2 regions of the Bradyrhizobium sp. LB8.2 genome follow, and region 1 is predicted to be linked to the other one. Evidence: predicted binding sites of a transcription regulator. Region 1 holds the regulator's gene; the other holds the start of a gene.
What was found. The regulator LexA, encoded in region 1, represses DNA repair genes until DNA is damaged. The targets are predictions, from matches to a motif close to TGTTCNNNNTGTGTTCNG.
Positions count from the first base shown of each region.

Region 2: the regulator LexA is predicted to act here: its motif matches at 7,459-7,476, upstream of ABIB06_RS14280 (YifB family Mg chelatase-like AAA ATPase).

Region 1 is NZ_JBEPQV010000028.1:8,078-18,933, forward strand. It holds gene gltA (citrate synthase) at 1-403, opposite strand, end outside; gene gltX (glutamate--tRNA ligase) at 562-1,989, opposite strand; gene ABIB06_RS28170 (glutamine--tRNA ligase/YqeY domain fusion protein) at 2,135-3,811, shown strand; gene ABIB06_RS28175 (nuclear transport factor 2 family protein) at 3,831-4,217, shown strand; gene ABIB06_RS28180 (DUF2171 domain-containing protein) at 4,305-4,538, shown strand; gene ABIB06_RS28185 (ComEC/Rec2 family competence protein) at 4,634-6,913, shown strand; gene ABIB06_RS28190 (hypothetical protein) at 7,052-7,486, opposite strand; gene lexA (transcriptional repressor LexA) at 7,876-8,577, opposite strand; gene ABIB06_RS28200 (molybdopterin molybdotransferase MoeA) at 8,754-9,965, opposite strand; gene ABIB06_RS28205 (hypothetical protein) at 10,192-10,383, opposite strand; gene ABIB06_RS28210 (HAD family hydrolase) at 10,552-10,856, opposite strand, start outside.
Region 2 is NZ_JBEPQV010000009.1:184,331-195,186, reverse strand. It holds gene ABIB06_RS14320 (YraN family protein) at 1-362, shown strand, start outside; gene gshB (glutathione synthase) at 373-1,317, shown strand; gene cpaB (Flp pilus assembly protein CpaB) at 1,627-2,451, shown strand; gene ABIB06_RS14305 (type II and III secretion system protein family protein) at 2,462-3,979, shown strand; gene ABIB06_RS14300 (CpaD family pilus assembly protein) at 4,044-4,778, shown strand; gene ABIB06_RS14295 (CpaE/TadZ family protein) at 4,775-6,064, shown strand; gene ABIB06_RS14290 (tetratricopeptide repeat protein) at 6,139-6,924, opposite strand; gene ABIB06_RS14285 (PilZ domain-containing protein) at 7,061-7,306, opposite strand; gene ABIB06_RS14280 (YifB family Mg chelatase-like AAA ATPase) at 7,535-9,073, shown strand; gene ABIB06_RS14275 (hypothetical protein) at 9,182-9,649, shown strand; gene ABIB06_RS14270 (ATP-binding protein) at 9,790-10,856, shown strand, end outside.

The DNA of each region.
Region 1 (10,856 bases):
GATGGGCGTCGCGGCGGAAGCCCTGGAAGAAGCGGGCCATCTGCTCGTGGACCATCGTGTGATGGATCACGCGGTCGTCGAAATCTTTCTTCTGTGCGGCGGTCGGCAGCTCCCCGAAGAGCAAGAGGTAGCAGGTCTCGAGGAAGTCGCCGTTCTCGGCGAGCTGCTCGATCGGATAGCCGCGGTATTCCAGCACGCCCGCGTCACCGTCGATATAGGTGATTTTGGACTGGCAACTCGCGGTCGAGGTGAAGCCCGGATCGTAGGTGAACAGGCCGGACTGTGCGTAGAGCTTGCCTATATCGATGACATCAGGCCCGACGCTGCCGCTATGGATCGGAAGATCGAAATTCTTGTTTCCGACCGTCAGTGTGGCGGTCTTATTGCTTGGTTTTGCGTCCATCAGAGGTCCCCGATGTATGGTGAAACGGGCCGGACCCGGAAGGCCCCTAAGCAGATGTTGGGGCAGGCCGGATGTTCCAGAAGGTACGGGTGAGATGGGTATATTATTGCTGTGTGCGCTGCAAGATGGCGCCACGCATGGTCGACTTACGTCGTAGACTAGGCCTTGGCTTGGTCCTTGAGCCGGCCCAGGCTCTCCTGGCGTCCCAAGACGTCCAAAACCTCGAATATACCAGGCGACGTCGTTCGTCCGGTCAGCGCCGCCCGCAGCGGCTGGGCGACCGCGCCGAGCTTGAGACTATTTTCCTCGGCAAACGCACGCAGCGCGGCTTCCGTGGCGGCGCCGCTCCACGTCTCGACTTTCTCCAGCGCGGAATGAAGCTGGCCGATCAGCTTGCGGTTTTCCGGCGTCAGCAGCGCCGCCGCCTTCGGATCGAGCTCCAGCGGCCGGTCGGCGAAGATGAAATAGGAGCTGTCGATCAGCTCGATCAGCGTCTTGGCGCGCTCCTTCAGGGCCGGCATGGCCTTCAAGAGCTGCGCGCGCGTGGTGTCGTTTAACTTGGCCTTAAGCTCGTCGCGGCTGGGTACGACGTGGTCGAGCACGTCCTCGAACATCTTCACGAGTGATTGATCGTCGGCATTGCGGATGTAATGCCCGTTGAGGTTTTCGAGCTTGGCGAAATCGAAGCGCGCCGCGGCGCGGCCGACGCTGGCGAGGTCGAACGCGGCGACCATCTCCTCGGTCGAGAAAATCTCCTGGTCGCCATGGCCCCAGCCGAGCCGCACGAGGTAGTTGCGGAGTGCGGCCGGGAGATATCCCATGGCGCGGTAGGCATCGACGCCAAGCGCGCCATGGCGCTTCGACAGTTTTGAGCCGTCCGGGCCGTGGATCAGCGGGATGTGGGACATGCTCGGCAGCGTCCAGCCCATCGCATCGTAGATCTGTTTCTGGCGGGCCGCGTTGATCAGATGGTCGTCGCCGCGGATGACATGGGTGACGCCCATGTCGTGGTCGTCGACCACCACCGCGAGCATGTAGGTCGGATTGCCGTCGCCGCGCAAAAGCACGAGGTCGTCGAGGTTCTCGTTCTGCCAAACCACGCGGCCCTGGACCTGGTCCTCGATCACGGTCTCGCCGGTCTGCGGCGCGCGCAGCCGGATCGTCGGCTTTACGTTGCTTGGAGCCGTCGCCGGATCGCGGTCGCGCCACAGGCCGTCATAGAGGCGGGTGCGGCCTTCGGCGCGCGCCTTCTCGCGCATCGCGGTGAGCTCCTCGGCGGTGGCGTAGCAGCGATAGGCCTTGCCGCCGGCGAGCAGCTGCTCGGCCACCTCGCGGTGGCGGGCGGCGCGGCTGAACTGATAGATGACGTCGCCATCCCAGTCGAGCTCCAGCCATTTCAAGCCGTCGAGGATGGCGCCGATCGCGGCCTCCGTGGAGCGCTCCCGGTCGGTGTCCTCGATCCGGAGCAGCATCTTGCCGCCGTGCTTCTTCGCATAGAGCCAGTTGAACAGCGCCGTGCGGGCGCCCCCGATATGAAGGAAGCCGGTCGGCGAGGGAGCGAAGCGGGTGACGACGGAATCGGTCATTCTTGGCAGGGCCTATGCATTGGGAGGCGGTGGTATATAGCAGGACCGCTGCATAACTAAAGCCCGGCAGCGGACGGCTTAAGGCCTTGGCTCAGCGTCCCGAATTTGGCAGAAGGGCCGCTGATTTCCCTACAGGATTTTCGTAATGACAGAACCGGTGGCGACTGAGGTTGGGCGCGATTTCATTCGTGACATCATCCAGGCCGACCTCGATCAGGCCAAATACAAGGAGATTGTGACCCGGTTCCCGCCGGAGCCGAACGGTTATCTCCATATCGGCCACGCCAAGTCGATCGCGCTCAATTTCGGCATCGCCCAGGAGTTTCCGGGCCGCTGCCATCTGCGCTTCGACGACACCAATCCGGTCAAGGAAGAGCAGGAATACATCGATTCCATCCAGGCCGACGTGCGCTGGCTCGGCTTCGACTGGGGCAAGAACCTGTTCTTCGCCTCGGACTATTTCGACCGCCTCTATGAATGGGCGGAGCAACTGATCCGCGACGGGCTGGCCTATGTCGACGACCAGACCCAGGAGGAAATTCGCCGTGCGCGCGGCACGCTGACCGAGCCCGGCAAGAATTCGCCCTTCCGCGATCGCAGCGTGGATGAAAACCTCGACCTGCTCCGCCGCATGAAGGCGGGCGAATTCCCCAACGGCGCGCGCGTGCTGCGGGCCAAGATCGACATGGGTGCGGGCAACATCAACCTGCGCGATCCGGTGCTGTACCGCATTCTGCATGCGCATCATCCGCGCACCGGCACCAAGTGGAGCATCTATCCGAGCTACGACTACGCCCACGGTCAGTCGGACGCCATCGAAGGCATCACGCACTCGATCTGCACGCTGGAGTTCGAGGATCACAGGCCGCTCTACGACTGGTTCATCGAGAAGCTGCCGGTGCCGTCGAAGCCGCACCAGTACGAGTTCGCGCGGCTGAACCTGACCTACACGCTACTGTCCAAGCGCGTGCTGACCCAGCTCGTCCGCGAGGGGCATGTCGCGGGCTGGGACGATCCGCGCATGCCGACCGTGGCGGGGATGCGCCGCCGCGGCGTGCCCCCGGCGGCCCTTCGTGAATTCGTCAAGCGCATCGGCGTGGCCAAAGCCAACAGCGTCGTTGACGTCGGCATGCTCGAGTTTTGCATCCGCGAGGAGCTGAACCGCACGTCGCAGCGGCGTATGGGGGTGCTGCGGCCGCTCAAGGTCGTGATCGAGAATTATCCGGAGGGGCAGACCGAGGAGCTCGAGGCGATCAACCATCCCGATGATCCCAGCGCCGGCACGCGCAAGATCACGTTCGGCCGCGAGCTCTATATCGAGCAGGACGATTTCATGGAGAACCCGCCGAAAAAGTTCTTCCGCCTGTCGCCGGGCAACGAGGTGCGGCTGCGCTACGCCTATTTCGTCAAGTGCACCGGCGTGATCAAGAACGATAACGGCGAGGTGGTGGAGCTGCGCTGCACCTACGATCCCGCGACCAAGGGCGGCAACGCGCCCGACGGCCGCAAGGTCAAGGCCACCATGCACTGGCTGTCGGCGGCAGCGTCGAAGCCGGCCGAAATCCGCATCTACAACCAGCTCTTTGCGAACCCGAGCCCGGACGCCTCGAATTTTGCTACCGATCTCAATCCGCAGTCGCTGGAGATCCTCGCTGATGCGCGAGTCGAGGCATCGGTTGCCGAGAGCAATTCCACCGAGCCAATGCAGTTCGAGCGCCAGGGCTATTTCATCCGCGACAAGGACTCGACGCCCGGCAGGCCGGTATTTTCCAGGACCATCGGTTTGCGCGACACGTTCGCGAAGGAAGTCGCCAAGGGATGACGAGGGTTGAGGGACGACAATGAGCAACGAAGCCGACGCCATCGTGTCCGCCATCATCGCGAAATGGCGCGCCGGCTTCGCGACGCTCGATGCGGCCGCGCTGTCATCGCTTTATGCGAAGAACGCGTTCTTCTTCGGCTCCAACCCGAAGCTCTACCGGGGCAGGGGCGGCGTTGCCGATTATTTCAACGGTCTGCCGCGCTGGCGCAGGCCGAGCGCAGTGTTTTCCGAGGTGAAGTCGGTGCAGGCAGGTCCTGACCTGATCAATATGGCCGCAACCATCTCGTTCGACCTTGCCGGCGAACGTCCCGATTTCTCGGTCAAGATGAGCTGGGTCATCATTCGCGAGGACGGCGACTGGAAGATCGTCAATCACCACGCCTCCTCGCAGGCGCCGCTGATCTGACGAGCGGGGGGCACACGGCTTCGTCATTCTCGTGAGAGAACGAACATGCGCCCCGCGCGTTGGGGTGGGTCCAACAAGGAACCCACCATGCAGAACATCGCAGAGCATATGGAAGTCATCGGTGCCGACGGCGTCCACGTCGGCACCGTCGACAAGGTCGAAGGCAATCGCATCAAGCTGACCAAAAAGGACAGCGGCGAGGGCAGCCACAAGGGCCATCATCACTTTATCGACAAGGGCCTCGTCGCCGATGTCGAGGGCAACAAGGTCCGGCTGTCGGCCAAGGCGGATGTCGCCGTGACGATGGAAGAGGAAAAGTAGCGGCTCGGCCCTTTCGTTCCTGATCCGTACCGCTATCCGCCCGCCTGCACGTTCCGGTAGCTTCGGCCTTCGTTGCGTATCGTCAGGTGCAGGGAATGGCGGAGCCGGGCCGGCCGGTACGGTCGCAGGGGATCGCGGGGACTTGGCCCGCAGGCCGCGCTGCGTCCGCGGGCGGCCTTGCGCCTGCGGGTCTCGACCTCTGGACATCGCTGGTCGAGATCCTGCGCGCATGGGTACGCGGCGAGGCTGGCGCCGGGCGGCTGTTGCCGTGGGTGCCCGTGGCTTTCAGCTGCGGCATCGCGCTTTATTTCTCCGCCGATCATGAGCCGGTGCTGTGGGTCGTTGCCACGACCGCCGTCGCGCTCATGCTTGGCGCGGCTCTGTTGCGGCGGAGCCGGCTGTTCGCGCCGGCGATCATGATCGCGGCGGTCGCGGCCGGCTTTACCGTCGCGACCTGGAAGACGGCGCGCATCGCCCACCCGGTGCTGGCAAAGTCGCTCTACTGGGTGTCGTTGTCGGGCTTCGTCGAGGCTCGCGACATCCGCGAGCGCACCGACCGTTTCGTGCTGCGCGTTACCGCGATGGAGGCGCAGCGCAGCGACGTCAGGCTCGAGCGCGTTCGCCTGTCGGTCCGCAAGGGCACCGCGCCGGAGGTCGGCAGCTTCGTGCAGTTGAAGGCGCGGCTGATGCCGCCGCTCGCGCCGGTGCGGCCCGGCAGCTACGACTTTTCGCGTGACATGTTCTTCCAGGGCATCGGAGCCTCCGGTTTTGCAATGGGCGCAATCACGGTGGCGGCGCCGCCTGAGACTGGCGGCTTGCGGCTGCGTTACGCAGCCTTCATGCAAGGCCTGCGCGATGCGATCGACGCGCGCATCCGCGCCACGCTCGACGGCGACAACCGCGCGATCGCGACTGCGCTGCTCACCGGCCGGCGCGATGCGATCACCACGCCCGTCAACGACGCGATGTTCATCTCCGGCCTCGGTCACGTGCTCTCGATCTCCGGCTACCACATGGCAGTCGTTGCCGGTGTCGTGTTCTTTGCGGTGCGCGCGCTGCTGGCTCTGATCCCGGGACTGGCGGCCGGCTTCGCCATCAAGAAATGGTCGGCGGCCGCGGCACTGGTCGCTGCTGCGTTCTACCTGCTGCTGTCGGGCGCGGAGGTCGCAACGCAAAGATCGTTCTTCATGACTGCAGTGGTGCTGATCGCGGTGATGGTCGATCGCCGCGCCATCACCTTCCGCACGCTGGCGGTGGCCGCCCTGATCGTGCTGGCAGTCGCGCCGGAGGCGCTGGTGCATCCGAGTTTTCAGATGTCGTTCGCCGCGACGCTCGGGCTGGTGGCGCTGGTGCAGATCGGCATGCCGAACCTGTTCGCATCGCCCGATCATTCGGCGACCGCGCGCGTTGCGATGTGGGGCGGGCGCGAGATCGCGATGCTGTTCATGGCTTCGCTGATCGCGGGACTTGCGACCACGCCCTATGCCGCTTTCCACTTCCACCGCGTCACCCCGTTCGGCGTGCTCGCCAATCTCGGTGCGATGCCGGTGGTCTCGGCGCTGGTGATGCCGGCGGGGCTGCTCGGGCTGCTTGCGGCTCCCTTCGGGCTCGATAGCGTGTTCTGGTGGCTGATGGGGATCGGCATCGACTGGATGGTCGTGGTCTCGCGCTGGGTCGCGGCATTGCCGGGCGCGATCGGCCGCATCCCGGCTTTCGGCATCGCGCCGCTGATCGCGGCGAGCCTGGGGATCATCGTGCTGGGCCTGTTGCGCACGCCGCTGCGCTGGTCCGGCGCACTGGTGCTGCTGGTCGCGATCCTCTGGGGGCTGTCGGTGCGGCAGCCCGACATCCTGATTGCCGGGGATGGCCAGAGCGTCGCGGTGCGGGGCAAGGACGGACATCTTCACCTGATCAAGACGAGCAAGGATAGCTTTTTGCTCAAGGAGTGGTTGGCTGCCGACGCCGATCCGCGCGATGCCGCCAGCGCCTCGCTGGCCGCCGGCGTGTCTTGCGATGAATCCGGCTGCGTGACGCCGCTCGCCGATGGGCGGCTGGTCGCGCTGGCACTGCGCATCGACGCGCTGGCGGACGATTGCAACCGCGCCGCGCTGGTGGTGACGGCACGTCCCGCGCCGCCCGATTGCGCCGCGATGGTGGTCGATCGACGGCGGCTCGCGAGCCAGAGCGCGCTGGCGCTGACGCAGCGTGGTGACGGCTTTGCAGTTCAGGCGGTGAGGGAAAGAGGCACGAGCCGTCCCTGGTTGCCGGCCGGCTCAGGCGAAGGTGATTTCGACGGCAGTCTTGCGCCGAAAGCGATCCCGCCACGCAGCAAGGACGCAACGCCGGCGGAAATCGATTTGCAAGCCGACGATTAATCGGATCGTGCGGAGAGATGCAGTCGGCTGGTGCATCCGATCGGATTCGCTGGACGCAAACCACACCACCTCGCCGGCCACGGCCGGCGATTGCAAATCAATCCTGGCCTCCGATCCCGTGGCCGGAGGGCGACCGTGTCAGCCGATCGGCAGGCGCGTGATGGTTGGCTGCCTGTTGGCCATGATCTGCGGCTTGTGCTCGCGCTCGCCGGCCGGCAGCGTCACCGGCAGTTGCAGCACGGTCGCGCGCTGTCCTTCGACAAGCTGGGTCACCAGCACGTATTTGCCGTCGGGGAATTCGATCGCGTCATGATGGCGGTCGGGAATGTGCGGATCGATCTTGCCGAACTTGCCGACACGGGAATTGATCGTGCGTGTCCAGATCCAGCGATTGTCGTAGCGGATGTTGTCGGCGAAGGCGAGCTCCGTTCCCGGCAGCAGGCAGACGGCCACAGTCGGATCGGCTGCGGACGCAAAACCACGCGTCGAGGTGCCGCGGAAGGTTGTCGTGACGACCGTCTCGCCGACTTCGGCGGGGCGCGACGCGATGGCATGCAGGCTGTAGTCACACATCGGGTGCTCCTCATGCTGGGATAGCAACCGGCGTCTCTTATCGAGGCGCAGGCCCCTATCAGAGTGGAAACACACAAGCCTCTGCTTGGTTATGGGCAAATCTGCGGCTGGTTTCCGCACGCCGCGATCACATTATCTTTCCCGAATCGGCGAGGAACAAAGCCTGCTCCTGGGCATTTCGGTCGCGCACGTCAGCGGCCGGAGATGCCCTTGCGCATGACGTCTCCTCAAACCGGAACGCCGCGAAGCCTCTGGGATGCTCGGCGCGGCGTGTCGAGGATGGACCGCCGGAGATGCGGCCGGATAATCTGTGCAGAACCAGGATGACTATCCAGCCGGAGCGGGCAATCCGTCCACTCCAATTGGAATTGCGTGACTGCCGTACAGGCTCAGTACTTTCGGTACAGCCCGATCAGCTTGCCCTGAATTTTCACCCGGTTCGGCGGCAGGATGCGCACCTCATAGGCGCCGTTGGCGGGCTCGAGCGCGATCGATGCGCCGCGGCGGCGGAAGCGCTTGAGGGTTGCTTCCTCGTCGTCGATCAGCGCCACCACGATGTCGCCGGTATCGGCGCTCTCGTTGCGCTGGATCAGCGCCATGTCGCCGTCGAGGATGCCGGCCTCGACCATAGAATCGCCGCGCACTTCGAGCGCGTAGTGCTCGCCCGAGCCAAGCATGTCAGGCGGTACGCTGATAGTGTGGCTGCGGGTCTGCAACGCCTCGATCGGTGTGCCGGCCGCGATCCGGCCCATCACCGGCACCGCGACCGGACGTTCACCATCGTCCGCGGGCAGGCTGGAGCTCGCACGCACCTTGCCGAGATTGCCCTCAATGACGCTCGGCGTGAAGCCGCGGCGGCTGCCGGCGGCGGCCTGGAGCTCGGGCAATTTGATGACCTCGATCGCACGGGCGCGATTGGGCAGGCGTCGGATGAAGCCGCGCTCCTCGAGCGCCGTGATCAGGCGATGGATGCCCGACTTCGAGCGCAGGTCGAGCGCATCCTTCATCTCGTCGAAGGAGGGCGGCACGCCGCTTTCCTTCAGACGTTCATTGATGAACCGCAGAAGCTCGTATTGTTTGCGCGTTAACATCTCGACCAAAGTCTCCAGGTTGATGTCGTTCGATTCCGAGACGCTGAATTCAGCAATAAGCCGCTACACGCTCGAAACAAATCATGAACGGACACTATATGTTCGATATGTGTTCCGCAACTGCTTAATTTACCGTGAACAGAGCGAAGTTCGCGGAACATGCGTTGTCGGGGCGCTCACACGGGGAGCCGCAACACCTCGCAAGGTGTGCCTGCTTCGGCTTTCGGCGCGAACGGTGCGCGCACGAGAAGTACCTGTGCCGCAGCGAGATTCGCAAGCAGCGAAGAGTCCTGATGGTTGACGGGAAGGGCAACGCGCGTGCCGTCGTCGCGCTCCTCCAGATGCGCGCGCAGATAGTCCTCCCGCTGGTCGTTGGCGCCGACGTCGCGGCCGAGCACGGCGCGCTCGCGGCGATGGTGAATCACTGAACGGCCCGAGAGAGCGCGAATCAGCGGCACCAAGAACAGGAAAGCGCAGACGTAGGACGACACGGGATTGCCCGGCAGGCCGATCACCTCCATCGCGCCGAGCCGCCCGTGCATCATCGGCTTGCCCGGCCGCATCGCGATCTTCCAGAACGCCATCGTTATGCCTTCGTCCCTCAGCGCCTGCTGGACCAGATCGTGGTCGCCGACCGATGCGCCGCCGGTCGTGATCAGGATGTCGGCTCCGCTCTCGCGGGCGCGTCGAATGCCGACGGTGGTGGCCTCCAGCGTGTCGGCGGCAATACCGAGGTCGATGGTCTCGGCGCCCTCGCTGCGAGCGAGCGCGTGCAGGGCGTAGCCGTTGGAATAGACGATCTGGCCGTGACCGGGCGTGGTGCCCGGCATCACCAGCTCGTCGCCGGTGGCGAGGATCGCGACCTTCGGACGTCGGCAAACGGCGAGGTGCGGGTGATTCATCCCGGCCGCAAGCGCGAGGTCGCGCTCGGTGAGACGGCTTCCCTTGCGCAGGAGCACGTCGCCCTCGCGGAAATCGACACCGGCGGGCCGGATGTGCCGTCCGGCGATCGCGGCTTCCTTGATCGTGATGCGCTTGCCGTCGGCGACCGTGTCCTCCTGGATCACGACGGCGTCGGCGCCGTCGGGAACGACGCCGCCGGTGAAGATCCGCACGGCCTCGCCGGCGCCGACCGTTCCCGCGAACGGCCGACCCGCCGCGACCTCGCCGATGACGGTGAGCTTCGAATCGATCGTCGCGGCATCGGCCGCGCGCACAGCGTAGCCATCCATCGCCGACATCGCTCGCGGCGGCTGCGTACGCCGGGCCGCGACGTCGCGCGCGAGCACGCGATGGTAGGCTTCGTCGAGGGCAACCATCTCTTCGGGCAGCGGCTCTGCACCCGCCAGCACAGCGGCAAGCGCACCAGAAACCGGCATCAAGGCCACGGCGAAAACTCCTGCTCGGCACGTTCGGGCGAATGTTCCGCAAGTCTTCTAGCCGAGCGCGGGCGCAGAGGCAAAAACAGCTGAGCGGGGACAGTCATCCCGCTGCTTCACATTGTTCTGGAAGGCAAGATCAAGCCCGTCGCGGCATGATCCGGAGAACGAGACAGATCGGCAGGAGAGTGACCATGGCAGGGACGAGAATGACGAGCGCCCCGGCCAGCGCCGATCAGGTCCCTGTCTGCTCGGGACTTACGTCGGGCGCCTTCGACCCCTGATCCTTGTCGGGAAGCGGATCGGCCTGGGATTTCAGGTCGGCGGCCTTGCTCACGAGCTTGGCGGAAAGGTCCGAGTCTGAAGTTGTCCTGGCGAATTCAAGAAGAAGAGAGGCCTGCTTGGTGAGGTAGGTCTTGCCCAACACGATGATGCATCCGTCCGTAGAAGTCCCAACGGACTCAAGAGTCCGGAGGGTGGCATTCCGTTCCCGGAACTCTGTCTAAAAATGCACAAAGTGTTTGGTTTTTCGTCCCCGGGTGAAATTGTTCCGGATCGGCAGGTCGGCTTGCCTGGCAATGCGCCAGGCCGGCGGTCAGATCCCCAGCGCCTTGAGGGCGATCCCGACGTCACGCGGCGAGGTCACATGCACCGCCGTCAAGCCGCGCGCCCGCGCGCCTTCAATGTTCTCGGCAAGATCGTCGAAGAACACGATACGCCCGGCGGGCACGCCGATCGCAGCAACGACGTGGTCGAAGGCCTCCGCATTCGGTTTGCGCAGGCCGATGCTGGACGACAAATACAGCTCGCGGAAATGGCGGAGGACGTCGGCATATTCCTTCGAGAAATAGTCCACGTGCGGCCGGTTGGTATTGGAGAAGACGTAGAGCGGCATCTGCT
Region 2 (10,856 bases), on a different contig from region 1:
CGCCCGAGCGCGTCGCCGCGTTCCGCACCGGCATCTCCGCGGAAAGCCGCGCCGCAGCCTATCTCATGGCCAAGGGCTACCGCATCCTCGCCAAACGCTACCGCACACCGCATGGCGAGATCGACATCGTGGCGCGCCGCCGCGATTTGATCGCCTTCGTCGAGGTCAAGGCGCGCGCGACGCTGGACGACGCCGCCTTCGCCGTGACGCCGCGCCAGCAGCAGCGCATCATCAATGCCGCGCAAGGCTGGCTCGTCGCGCATCCCGAGCATGCGGAATTTGAAATGCGATTCGATGCCATGCTGATTGCGCCGCGGTCACTTCCACGCCATGTGTTGGCGGCATTCGACGCCTCGACCTGAAAGGCAGACCATGAAACTGAACGTCGCCGTCCAGATGGATCCCATCGCCCGCATCAACATCAAGGGCGATTCCACCTTTGCGCTGCTGCTGGAGGCGCAGAAGCGCGGCCACGGCCTGTCCTATTACACGCCCGACAAGCTCTCGATGGTCGGCGAGGAGATCGTCGCCCCCGTCCAGCTGCTCACCGTACGCGACGAGCCCGGCAATCACTTCACCCTGGGCGAGCCCCGGCGCGAGGCGCTCAACGGCTTCGACGTGGTGCTGCTGCGCCAGGACCCGCCGTTCGACCTCGCCTACATCACCTCGACCCACCTTCTCGAACGCATCCATCCGAAGACACTCGTCGTCAACGATCCCGCCTCGGTGCGCAATGCGCCGGAAAAGCTGCTCGTGATGAACTTTCCGCAGCTGATGCCGCCGACGCTGATCTCGCGCGACCTGGACGAGATCAACGCCTTTCGCGACAAGAACGGCGCCGTCGTCATGAAGCCGCTGCACGGCCACGGCGGCGCGGCGGTATTCCGCGTGATGCCCCAGGACATGAATTTCGGGTCGCTGTTCGACATGTTCTCGGTGACCTTCAGGGAGCCCTGGGTGATCCAGCAGTTCATCCCCGAGGTGAAGCACGGCGACAAGCGCATCATCCTGATCAACGGCGAGTTCGCCGGCGCGGTGAACCGCGTCCCGGCCGCAGACGACCTCCGCTCGAACATGGTGCGCGGAGGCGCAGCGCAGGAGACCGAGCTCACACCGCGCGAGCGCGAGATCTGCGCCACCGTCGGGCCGGCGCTGCGCGAGCGCGGGCTGTTGTTCGTCGGCATCGACGTCATCAACGGCAACCTCACCGAGATCAACGTGACATCGCCAACCGGCATTCGCGCGATTGCAAATCTCGGCGGCCCTGACGTTGCGGCAAAACTCTGGGACGTCATCGAGCAGAAGCGGGCGAAGTAGGCACCGGTGCGTAGCCCGGAGTGAAGAAAAATCCGGGCTACGCACCGCGCACGCTGCTCCGCGCGCACACCACTAACCACCCATTCACCATGACGCGGCGCGCATCATTCTAACGCGTGGGCCGCTGCGTGAAACTACGGAGCCGGTGGCCGACCGGCTAACGCGACGTTCACCATCTGCCGAAAGACCGCAGCGCCGCCCGCGCTCACATTCGGCCTCGCAACACCCCTTATACTTTTACTGCCTACTCATCGACGTCGGGGAACCCGCCAGGTGCGGTTCGAGTGCCCCGCGTAAGAGTAGAGGCGTATGAACACCGCACGCATTGTCGTTCTCGTCATCGCGCTGGGCGCCGGCGGCGTCGCTGCGTATCTGGCGAGCGGCTATGAGAACAGGCCCGCGCCCGCTCTCCCCGTCGCCGAGAAGCTGCCGACGGTCGAGGTGCTGGTCGCCAAGAACGACATCCAACTCGGCCAGGCCGTGAAGCCCGATGACCTGCAATGGCAGGTCTGGCCGGCGGCGACCGCGAGCAGCGCCTTCATCCGGCGCGACAACAGGCCCGAGGCGCAGACCCAGATCGCAGGTTCGATCGCGCGCGTGCCGTTGATGCAAGGCGAGCCGATCCGCGAGCAGAAGCTGGTCAAGGCCGAAGGCTCCGGCTTCATGGCCGCGATCCTGCCGTCGGGCATGCGCGCCGTCTCCACCGAACTCTCAGCCGAGACCGGCGCCGGCGGCTTCATCCTGCCGAATGACCGCGTCGACGTCGTGCTGACCCGCCGCCTGAAGAATCCCGACGGCGCGAACAACAGCAACGGCCCGACCGGCGGTAACGACCTCGTCCTGTCCGAGGTCATCCTGACCAATATCCGCGTGCTCGCGATCGACCAGGCGCCGAAGGAAAAGGACGGCCAGAACGCCGTCGTCGGCAAGACCGTCACGCTCGAGCTCAGGCCCGACCAGGTCGCCACGCTATCGGCCGCGCGTCAGAGCGGCACGCTGTCGCTCGCGCTCCGCAGCATCGTCGATGCCAACTCGGTCGACGGCACGCCCGAGGACCAGGCGATCAAGCGTCCCGGCGGGATCAACGTGATTCGCTACGGCGTGCAGGCGCGGCAACTGACGTCACAGAAGTGATGGGGACATGATGAACTACGGGGATGATCGGACCGGCATGCGCATTCGGGGGAATCGCGCGCGCTCGTTCTGGACGGGGACGATGCTGATCCTGGGGCTCTTCGCAGCCCCCGATATCGTCAGCGCCGCAGATGCGCCGGTCGGCGACCAGGCGCCGATGCAGGCACCGGATCTCGATGTGGCGTCGGTCGCGACGATCGCGCCGGCGAGGACGCGCTTCCTGTCGCTCGGCGTCGGCAAATCCGCCGTCATCGACCTGCCGCGCGAGGTCAAGGACGTGCTGGTGGCCGACCCCAAGATCGCCAATGCGGTGATCCGCTCGGCCCAACGCGCCTATATCATCGGCGCACAGGTCGGCCAGACCAACGTCGTGTTCTTCGGCGCCGACGGCCAGCAGGTCGCCGCCTATGACATCGCGGTGAAGCGCGACCTCAACGGCATGCGTGCGGCGCTGCGTCAATCGCTGCCGGGCGTGCAGATCGAAGGCGTCGGCGACAGCGTGATGCTGACCGGCTCGGTGTCGAGCCCGGTCGAGGCCCAGCAGGCCGGCGACGTCGCCGCGAAGCTGGTCGGCAACTCCGAGAAGGTCGTCAACAACATCGTCGTGCGCGGCCGCGACCAGGTGATGCTCAAGGTCGTCGTCGGCGAAGTGCGCCGCGATATCGTCAAGCAGTTGGGCGTCGATCTCAGCGCCAGCCTGAACGCCGGCACCGCGGTCGTGAACTTCAACAATTCCAACCCGTTCTCGGTCAGCGGCGGACCGATCGTCAGCAACAACGGATTAGGCGTTGCCGGCCTCACCAAGGGCGTCGCGACCGTCAGCGCCACGATGCGCGCGATGGAAAGCGCCGGTGTCATGCGCACGCTCGCCGAGCCGAGCCTGACCGCGATCTCCGGCGAATCCGCCACCTTCATCGCCGGCGGCGAATTCCCAATTCCGTCAGGCTATGCCTGCGATCCGGTCACCCACGTCTGTACCACCCAGATCACCTACAAGAAGTTCGGCATCTCCCTGAACTTCACTCCGGTCGTGCTCAGCGAGGGCCGAATCAGCCTGCGCGTGATGACTGAGGTGTCCGAGCTGTCGAGCCAGAGCGCCATCACGGTCACCCAGGCGCTATCCTCGTCCTCGACCAACTCGATCACCATCCCCTCGATCCAGACCCGCCGCGCCGAAACAACGCTGGAAATTCCCTCGGGCGGCTCGATGGCGATGGCCGGCCTGATCCAGCAGCAGACCAAACAGGCGATCAACGGCCTGCCCGGCGTCGACCAGGTGCCGATCCTCGGCGCGCTGTTCCGCAGCCAGGACTTCGTCAACAACGAGACCGAGCTGATGGTGATCGTGACGCCCTATGTGGTGCGCGCGGTGGCCCAGAAGGAATTGTCGCGGCCCGACGATGGCTTCGCGCCGGCGTCTGACGCCCAGACGGCGCTGCTCGGCCGCATGAACCGTCTCTATGGCATCGCGCGCCGCGTCGATCCGATCGCGGGCACGCCCGACGATTTCGGTTTCATCATCGACTGATGACGAACGGACGGCTTGGGGAACGAGGCGAGGGACGGGCAAGAGGGCAAGAGGGGATGAAGCGATGACGAAAACCATGGCCGATCGACGTCGCAAGTTGAGCGTCGCGCTGGCACTGACGGGACTCTCCGTCATGCTGGGCGCCTGCAACACCACCGGCGAGACCGTCACCCAGACGGTGCCGACCGACTATCGCCAGCGTCACCCGATCGCGGTGCAGGAAGCCAAGAAGTCGATCGTGATCTTCGTCGGCAAGGCTCGCGGCGGCCTCTCGGCCGCACAGCGCTCGGACGTCGCTGGCGTTGCCCGTGACTGGGGCCGCGAAGGCACGGGCTCGGTTGTCGTCGACGTCCCCGTCGACGCCGCGAATTCGCGCGCGGCGGCGGCGACCTATCACGAAATCCGCTCCGTGCTCGCATCCGGCGGCGTACCCTCCCGTGCGATCGTCCAGCATCCTTATCGGCCCGAGGATCCCGGACTGCTGCCCACCATCCGCCTGAGCTATTCGCGGATCGCCGCGGTCGCCGGCCCCTGCGGGCTGTGGCCCGAAGACGTCGGCCCCAACATTCTCGATCCCGGCTACAACGAGAACCGGCCCTACTTCAATCTGGGCTGCGCCACCCAGCGCAATCTCGCGGCGATGATCGACAATCCGGCCGACCTCGAGCAGCCGCGGTCCGAGACGCCGGTCTATACCGCACGGCGCGACATCGCCTTCGAGCGCTATCGCAAGGGCACGCCGATCGCGACCGCCAATCCAGAGGCCGACAAGGCCAAACTCAGCGACACAGGCAGATGACAAGCGTCCACGACGAAGAAGCGGACGATCCGCAGCATCCCGAGGAACACATTGCGCCGGTTCCTCGCATCTCCGTGCAGGCCTTTTGCGAGACCGCGCAGACGCTCGCCGCGATGACCGCGGCCGGGCAGGATCGCCGTCTTGCCAAGGCACATCTCACCGCCAAGGACGGTGGCCTCGCCGCGGCCATCGAAGTCTATGAAACGATGCCGACGCCGAACGTCATCGTGATCGAATCCGACGGCACGCGTGACATCCTCGAAGGGCTCGACGACCTCGCCGGCGTCTGCGATCCCGGCACCCGTGTGGTCGTGATCGGCAATCCCAACGACACCGCGCCCTATCGCGAGTTGGTCCGCCGCGGCGTCAACGACTATGTGGTGGGACCGGTCGAAACGCTCGACGTCGTCCGCTCGATCTGCAGCCTGTTCTCGGCGTCCGAAACCATCATCACCGGCCGCGTCATCGCGGTGGTCGGCGCCAAGGGTGGCGTCGGCGCCTCCACCGTCGCGCACAATGTGGCCTGGACCATCGCCCGCGATCTCGCGCTCGACTCCGTCGTGATCGATCTCGACCTTGCCTTCGGCACCGCGGGTCTCGACTACAACCAGGACCCGATGCAGGGCATCGCCAATGCGGTGCTGTCGCAGGACCGGCCGGACACGGCGCTGATGGAGCGCCTGCTCGCCAAATGCACCGAGCGGCTCAGCCTGCTCGCCGCGCCGGTGACGCTCGATCGCGTCTACGATTTCGGCGCGGAGGCCTTCGACGCGGTGTTCGACACGCTGCGCATGACCACGCCGTGCATCGTGCTCGACGTTCCCCATCAATGGTCGGGCTGGACGCGGCGCGCGCTGGTCAACGCGGACGACATCGTGATCGTGGCCGAGCCAGATCTTGCGAACCTGCGCAACACCAAGAACATGCTGAACGTGTTGAAGGCGGCGCGGCCGAACGACCGGCCGCCGCTCTATTGCATCAACCAGGTCGGCATGCCCAAGCGGGCGGAGATCGAGGTCAAGGCATTCGCCAAGACCATGGAGAGCCAGCCGATCGCGGTGATCCCGTTCGATTCGAAGCTGTTCTCCACCGCGGCCAACAACGGCCAGATGATTGCGGAGGTCTCCAAAAGCCACCGCACCACCGAGCTGTTCCAGAACATGGCGAACCGCCTCGCCGGGCGCGGCGAGGTGAAGAAGCCGAAGCGCTCGCTGCTCGGACCGCTCCTGAAGAAGCTGAAGGGCAGGTCGGGGCGCGGGTCGGCCCCGCATCGCAAGGCGTCGTAAGCGCAAGCGCGCTTTCGCGCGAAGTGGATACCGGTTCGCGTCAAGCAACGCGGCAAGACCAGGCAGTCGGCGGGTTACTTGTCCGCCCGCTGCTGCTTCTTCGCCAGCAACTGCCGCAGCGCCGTGACCTTTTCCGCCGCCTGATCCGGCGGCAGATCGGCCTTCACGATGGTTTCGGCTTCGGCCTGCTTTCCTTCCAGCCCCACCACCAGCGCGAGGTTGGCGCGCACGCGGGAATCGGCGGGGTTGCGCGAATTCGCGCGGCGCAGCGTTTCCTCGGCCCGCGGAAGGTTGTTCTGGAGCATGTAGGACAGTCCGAGATTGGACAGCACCGACGGCTCTTCGGGCACGATCTTCAAGGCGGTGGCGTAATATTGCTGCGCCTCCTCGCTGCGGCCGAGCTGATCGAGCGCGGCGCCCTGCGCCGACAGGATGCGCCAGTCTGGATCTTCAGGCGAATGCGCGCGACCGAGGACGTCGAACGCCTGCTGGAAATTGCCGCTGTCGGCGAGCGCGCGGCCATAGCCGGCGAGCACCGCCTTGTTGGTGGAATGCGCGAGCACGGCCTGCTCCAGCACCGCAAGCGCCTGCGCGCGCTGGCCGGTCTGGCGCAGCGCCTTGCCGTATTCGAGTGCGACGTTGGGATCGCCAGGCTTGGCGCGATAGCGCTCACGCAGCGCGTCCATGTCCGGCTTCACGTCCGGCTTGGCGTCGAGCCTGCCGGCCGTTTCCGACTTTCCGCCGAGGGCGCCGGTGATGTCCTCGATGCCTGTGGTCTGACAGCCGCCGAGGGCCAGGATCAGAAGCGCGGAAAACAGAAATCTCGCCGGAGGAGAGGCAACGGACAAACGCTTGGACATACTCTGATCACTCGGCGACTGATCAGAGATGCTTACCGATTAACGCTAAAGTCCCGTTAAGGAAGCGCGCTTCTGTCTATTGTTTGAGCATGATCTTTTCGGAAAACCGCTTCACACTTTTCCGGATCATGCTCGCCTAGTCCGTGAATTCAGCGCCGAACTCGCAGCCGATGCGCCAGCGCAGGCGGCACTGGCGGGAATAGTCGGGCGCGAAGATGATGGTGAATTGCGGCGGCACCTCAAGAAACTCGGCCACCACTTTCACGCCGCCATCCGAAATATCCGTGATCGTGCAATCCCTCGGCAGCGAGCCCGAGCCAAAGTGAATCTTGGCGAGCCGAGTGCAGCCCCGACGTTCGCTTCTCCGGCGATTTGCAAGCATTTGAATTGTTCACCCGTTAGACCACGGCCCATCCCGCAGCCTTAGGAGTAGCGGACATTCGTTGGAATGTGCTGAGGAGAGCCGCGCGCATTCGAGGCGTAGTGTCCTGATCGTGTTTACAATTGGTTAGGGCCTTCGAGCTCTCCTCAACACGTTCCCGTATTGTTCTTGCAAGACCCGCCCCGCTCTGCTACCCCTAATTGTGCAAGAGGGCAGGCTGGTTCGGGCATGGTTCAGCGGGTTTCTACCGTCGCCTTTGAGGGGATCGAGGCCCGCGCGGTCGACGTGCAGGTGCAGGTCGCGCCGGGTCTGCCGGCCTTCGCGATCGTAGGTCTTCCGGACAAGGCGGTGTCGGAGGCGCGCGAGCGGGTCCGCTCGGCGCTGATCGCCTCGGGCCTGGCGCTGCCGGCGCGGCGGATCACTGTCAATCTCGCGCCCGCCGATCTGCCCAAGGAAGGCAGCCATTACGACCTGCCGATCGCGCTCGGGCTGATGGGGGCGATCGGCGCGATTCCCCCTGATGCGCTGACCGGATTCACCGTTCTGGGCGAACTCGGCCTCGACGGATCGATCGCGCCGGTGGCCGGTGTTCTTCCCGCCGCGATCGGCGCCAATGTGCGCGAGGAGGGACTGATCTGTCCGGCGGCTTGCGGCTCCGAAGCGGCGTGGGCGAGCCCGGACATCCAGATCATCGCCGCAAGTTCACTCATTCAGATCGCCAACCACTTCAAAGGGACGCAGGTGCTGTCGCGGCCGGTGCCGAAGGTGCACGAAGCCGCCGCCTCGCTGCTCGACCTGCGCGACATCAAGGGCCAGGAGAGCGCCAAGCGGGCGCTGGAGATCGCGGCCGCCGGCGGGCATCATCTGCTCATGATCGGCGCCCCCGGCGCCGGCAAATCGATGCTCGCGGCGCGCCTGCCCTCGATCCTGCCACCGCTCTCCCCCGGCGAACTGCTGGAGGTCTCGATGATCGCCTCCGTCGCCGGCGAGATCGAGGGCGGTGCGCTGACGGCGCGGCGGCCGTTCCGCTCGCCGCATCATTCCGCCAGCATGGCCGCGCTCACCGGTGGCGGCATGCGCGCAAGGCCCGGCGAGATCTCGCTCGCGCACCAGGGCGTGCTGTTCCTGGACGAGCTGCCCGAATTCGATCCGCGCGTGCTGGATTCGCTGCGGCAGCCGCTGGAGAACGGCGAGGTCTCGGTGTCCCGCGCCAATCACCGCGTCACCTACCCTGCGCGCTTCATGCTGATCGCGGCGATGAATCCCTGCCGCTGCGGCAATGCGTTCGAGCCCGGCTATGCCTGCAAGCGCGGCCGCATCGATCGCTGCACGGGCGACTATCAGACCCGCATCTCGGGGCCGCTGATGGACCGGATCGACCTGCGCATCGAGGTTCCCGCAGTGACCGCGGCCGATCTGATCCTGCCGCCGCCCGCGGAGGGTTCGGCCGAGGTCGCCGCGCGCGTGGCGGCGGCGCGCGACATCCAACTCGCGCGCTACGCGGATGCGGGGCTGCCGAAGGTCCGCACCAATGCCGAAGCGCCGGCCTCGGTGCTGGAGGAGATCGCCAAGCCGGACGCGCAGGGCCAAAAACTGCTGCGTGACGCCGCCGAGACCATGCGGCTGTCGGCGCGCGGCTATCACCGCGTGCTGCGGGTGGCGCGCACGCTCGCCGACCTCGACGGCGCCGACAAGATCGGCCGGCTGCACCTCGCCGAGGCGCTGTCCTACCGCGCACTCGCGGAGGATGTGCGTCAGATGGCGTGATGTGAACGCGCATCAACCCGGCGGTAACGAGTTTCCTTTACGCTCTGCAAACCATAAGGCCCATCAGTTCCCGCCACGAGTTTTCCGGGGCCCGGCGAGTAGCGTGTCATGTTGCGTTTCAAGATCCTGGCCTCGGTCGTTCCCTTGCTCGCGGCTGCGGTGTTTGCCCGCAGCGAGATCGGATCGGTCTCGCATCCCTGCATCGCCTTGGGCGAAACCTCGGTCGAGCTGACGTCGCTGTTCTGGACCGCCGGCGTGCACGTCGCCTTCACCGATGATCCCGCCCTGGCCACGGTGCGGGTTCAGATCACCGAGGATGCGGACGCGGCAGACTTCGCCGTCGTCGACGACGGCCTCGGTTCGGAATCGGAGACCTGCCAGGCCAATCCTTCGACCCGCCTGATCTCGATTGCGGCGCAGCCCGTCGATGGCGGCCAGGTGATCTATCTCTCCACCGAGGGGCCGGCGGATTACCGCGTCTATGTACGCTCGAAGACGTTCTCGCAGCGCGAGGCGGCGGCGCTGATCGTAGGCGCCCACGGCGGCCATCGCCATCTCCAGGCCGCTTCGCTTTGAGCCGCCTCGCTCTGAGCCGTTAATGCTTCGTCAACCCTGTTTGGAGGCGGCCGCAAATCCTCAAACTGTTCGCAAGGTCGGCGGGACATCGTCGTTTACAGCGAGCACAGGGTTTTAAGAAAACAGTCGGGTCGGTGGCGATGGGTCGGACGTTCCGGATCAAGGTGCGCATGCGCCGCTTCAGGCGGCAGTACCCCAAAATCGCCTTCGCGATCCGCTCCTTCATGATCTTCTCGGCGACCTTCGGTGGCGCCTATGGCTTTGTCTCCGGCAGCCGGTCGGAGAATTCCGGCTACGATCCCAACGCGTTTGCGATCGGCGCCAGCTTCCTGTTCGCGCTCTCCTGCCTCGGCCTTGCCACGCTCAGCATGCGCCTGCGCTTCGTCAACAAGCGGATGCGTGCGCTGGCCGCCCACAACGAAGCACTGATCGACCGCAATTGGGAGCTGAAGGAAGCGGAAGAACGCGCCCGCAGCCTGTTCGAACAGCAGGGCGATCTGATCGTGCTACGCGACAGAAGCGGCCGCATCACCTTCGCCAATGAAGCCTATTGCGCGCTCGCGGTGCAGGCGCGCGGCGCGCTGGTCGGCACGCGCTTTGATTTCGACGTGCTGGAGCAGGGTGACAGCGCCCGCGAGAGCAACGGCACGCGCATTCACGACCAGAAGATCGCAACCCCGCTCGGCGCGCGCTGGATTGCCTGGCGCGAAGGCTATGTCCGCCTCGACGCCGGCCAGCCCGCCGAATTGCAGAGTGTCGGACGCGATGTCACCGATCGCACCGAGACGGAGCGTGCGCTGTCCGACGCCCGCGACCAGGCCGACGCCGCCAACCGCGCCAAATCGCGCTTCCTCGCCATGGCCTCGCACGAGATCCGCACGCCGCTCAACGGCATCATCGGCATGGGCGGCCTGCTGCTCGACACCACGCTGACGCCGGAGCAGACGACCTACGCCAAGGCCGTGAAAACCTCCGGCGAAGCGCTGATGGCGCTGATCGAGGAGTTGCTCGACTATTCCAAGATCGAAGCCGGCAAGCTCGATCTCGAGCAGCGTCCCTTCGCGCTGTCGGCCCTGATCGAGGACATCACCGAGCTGCTCGCGCCGCGCGCGCAGGCAAAGAGCCTCGAGATCGCCGCCTATGTCGACGAGCGCCTGCCGCTCGAACTGGTCGGCGACGCCGCGCGGCTGCGCCAGGTTCTGCTCAA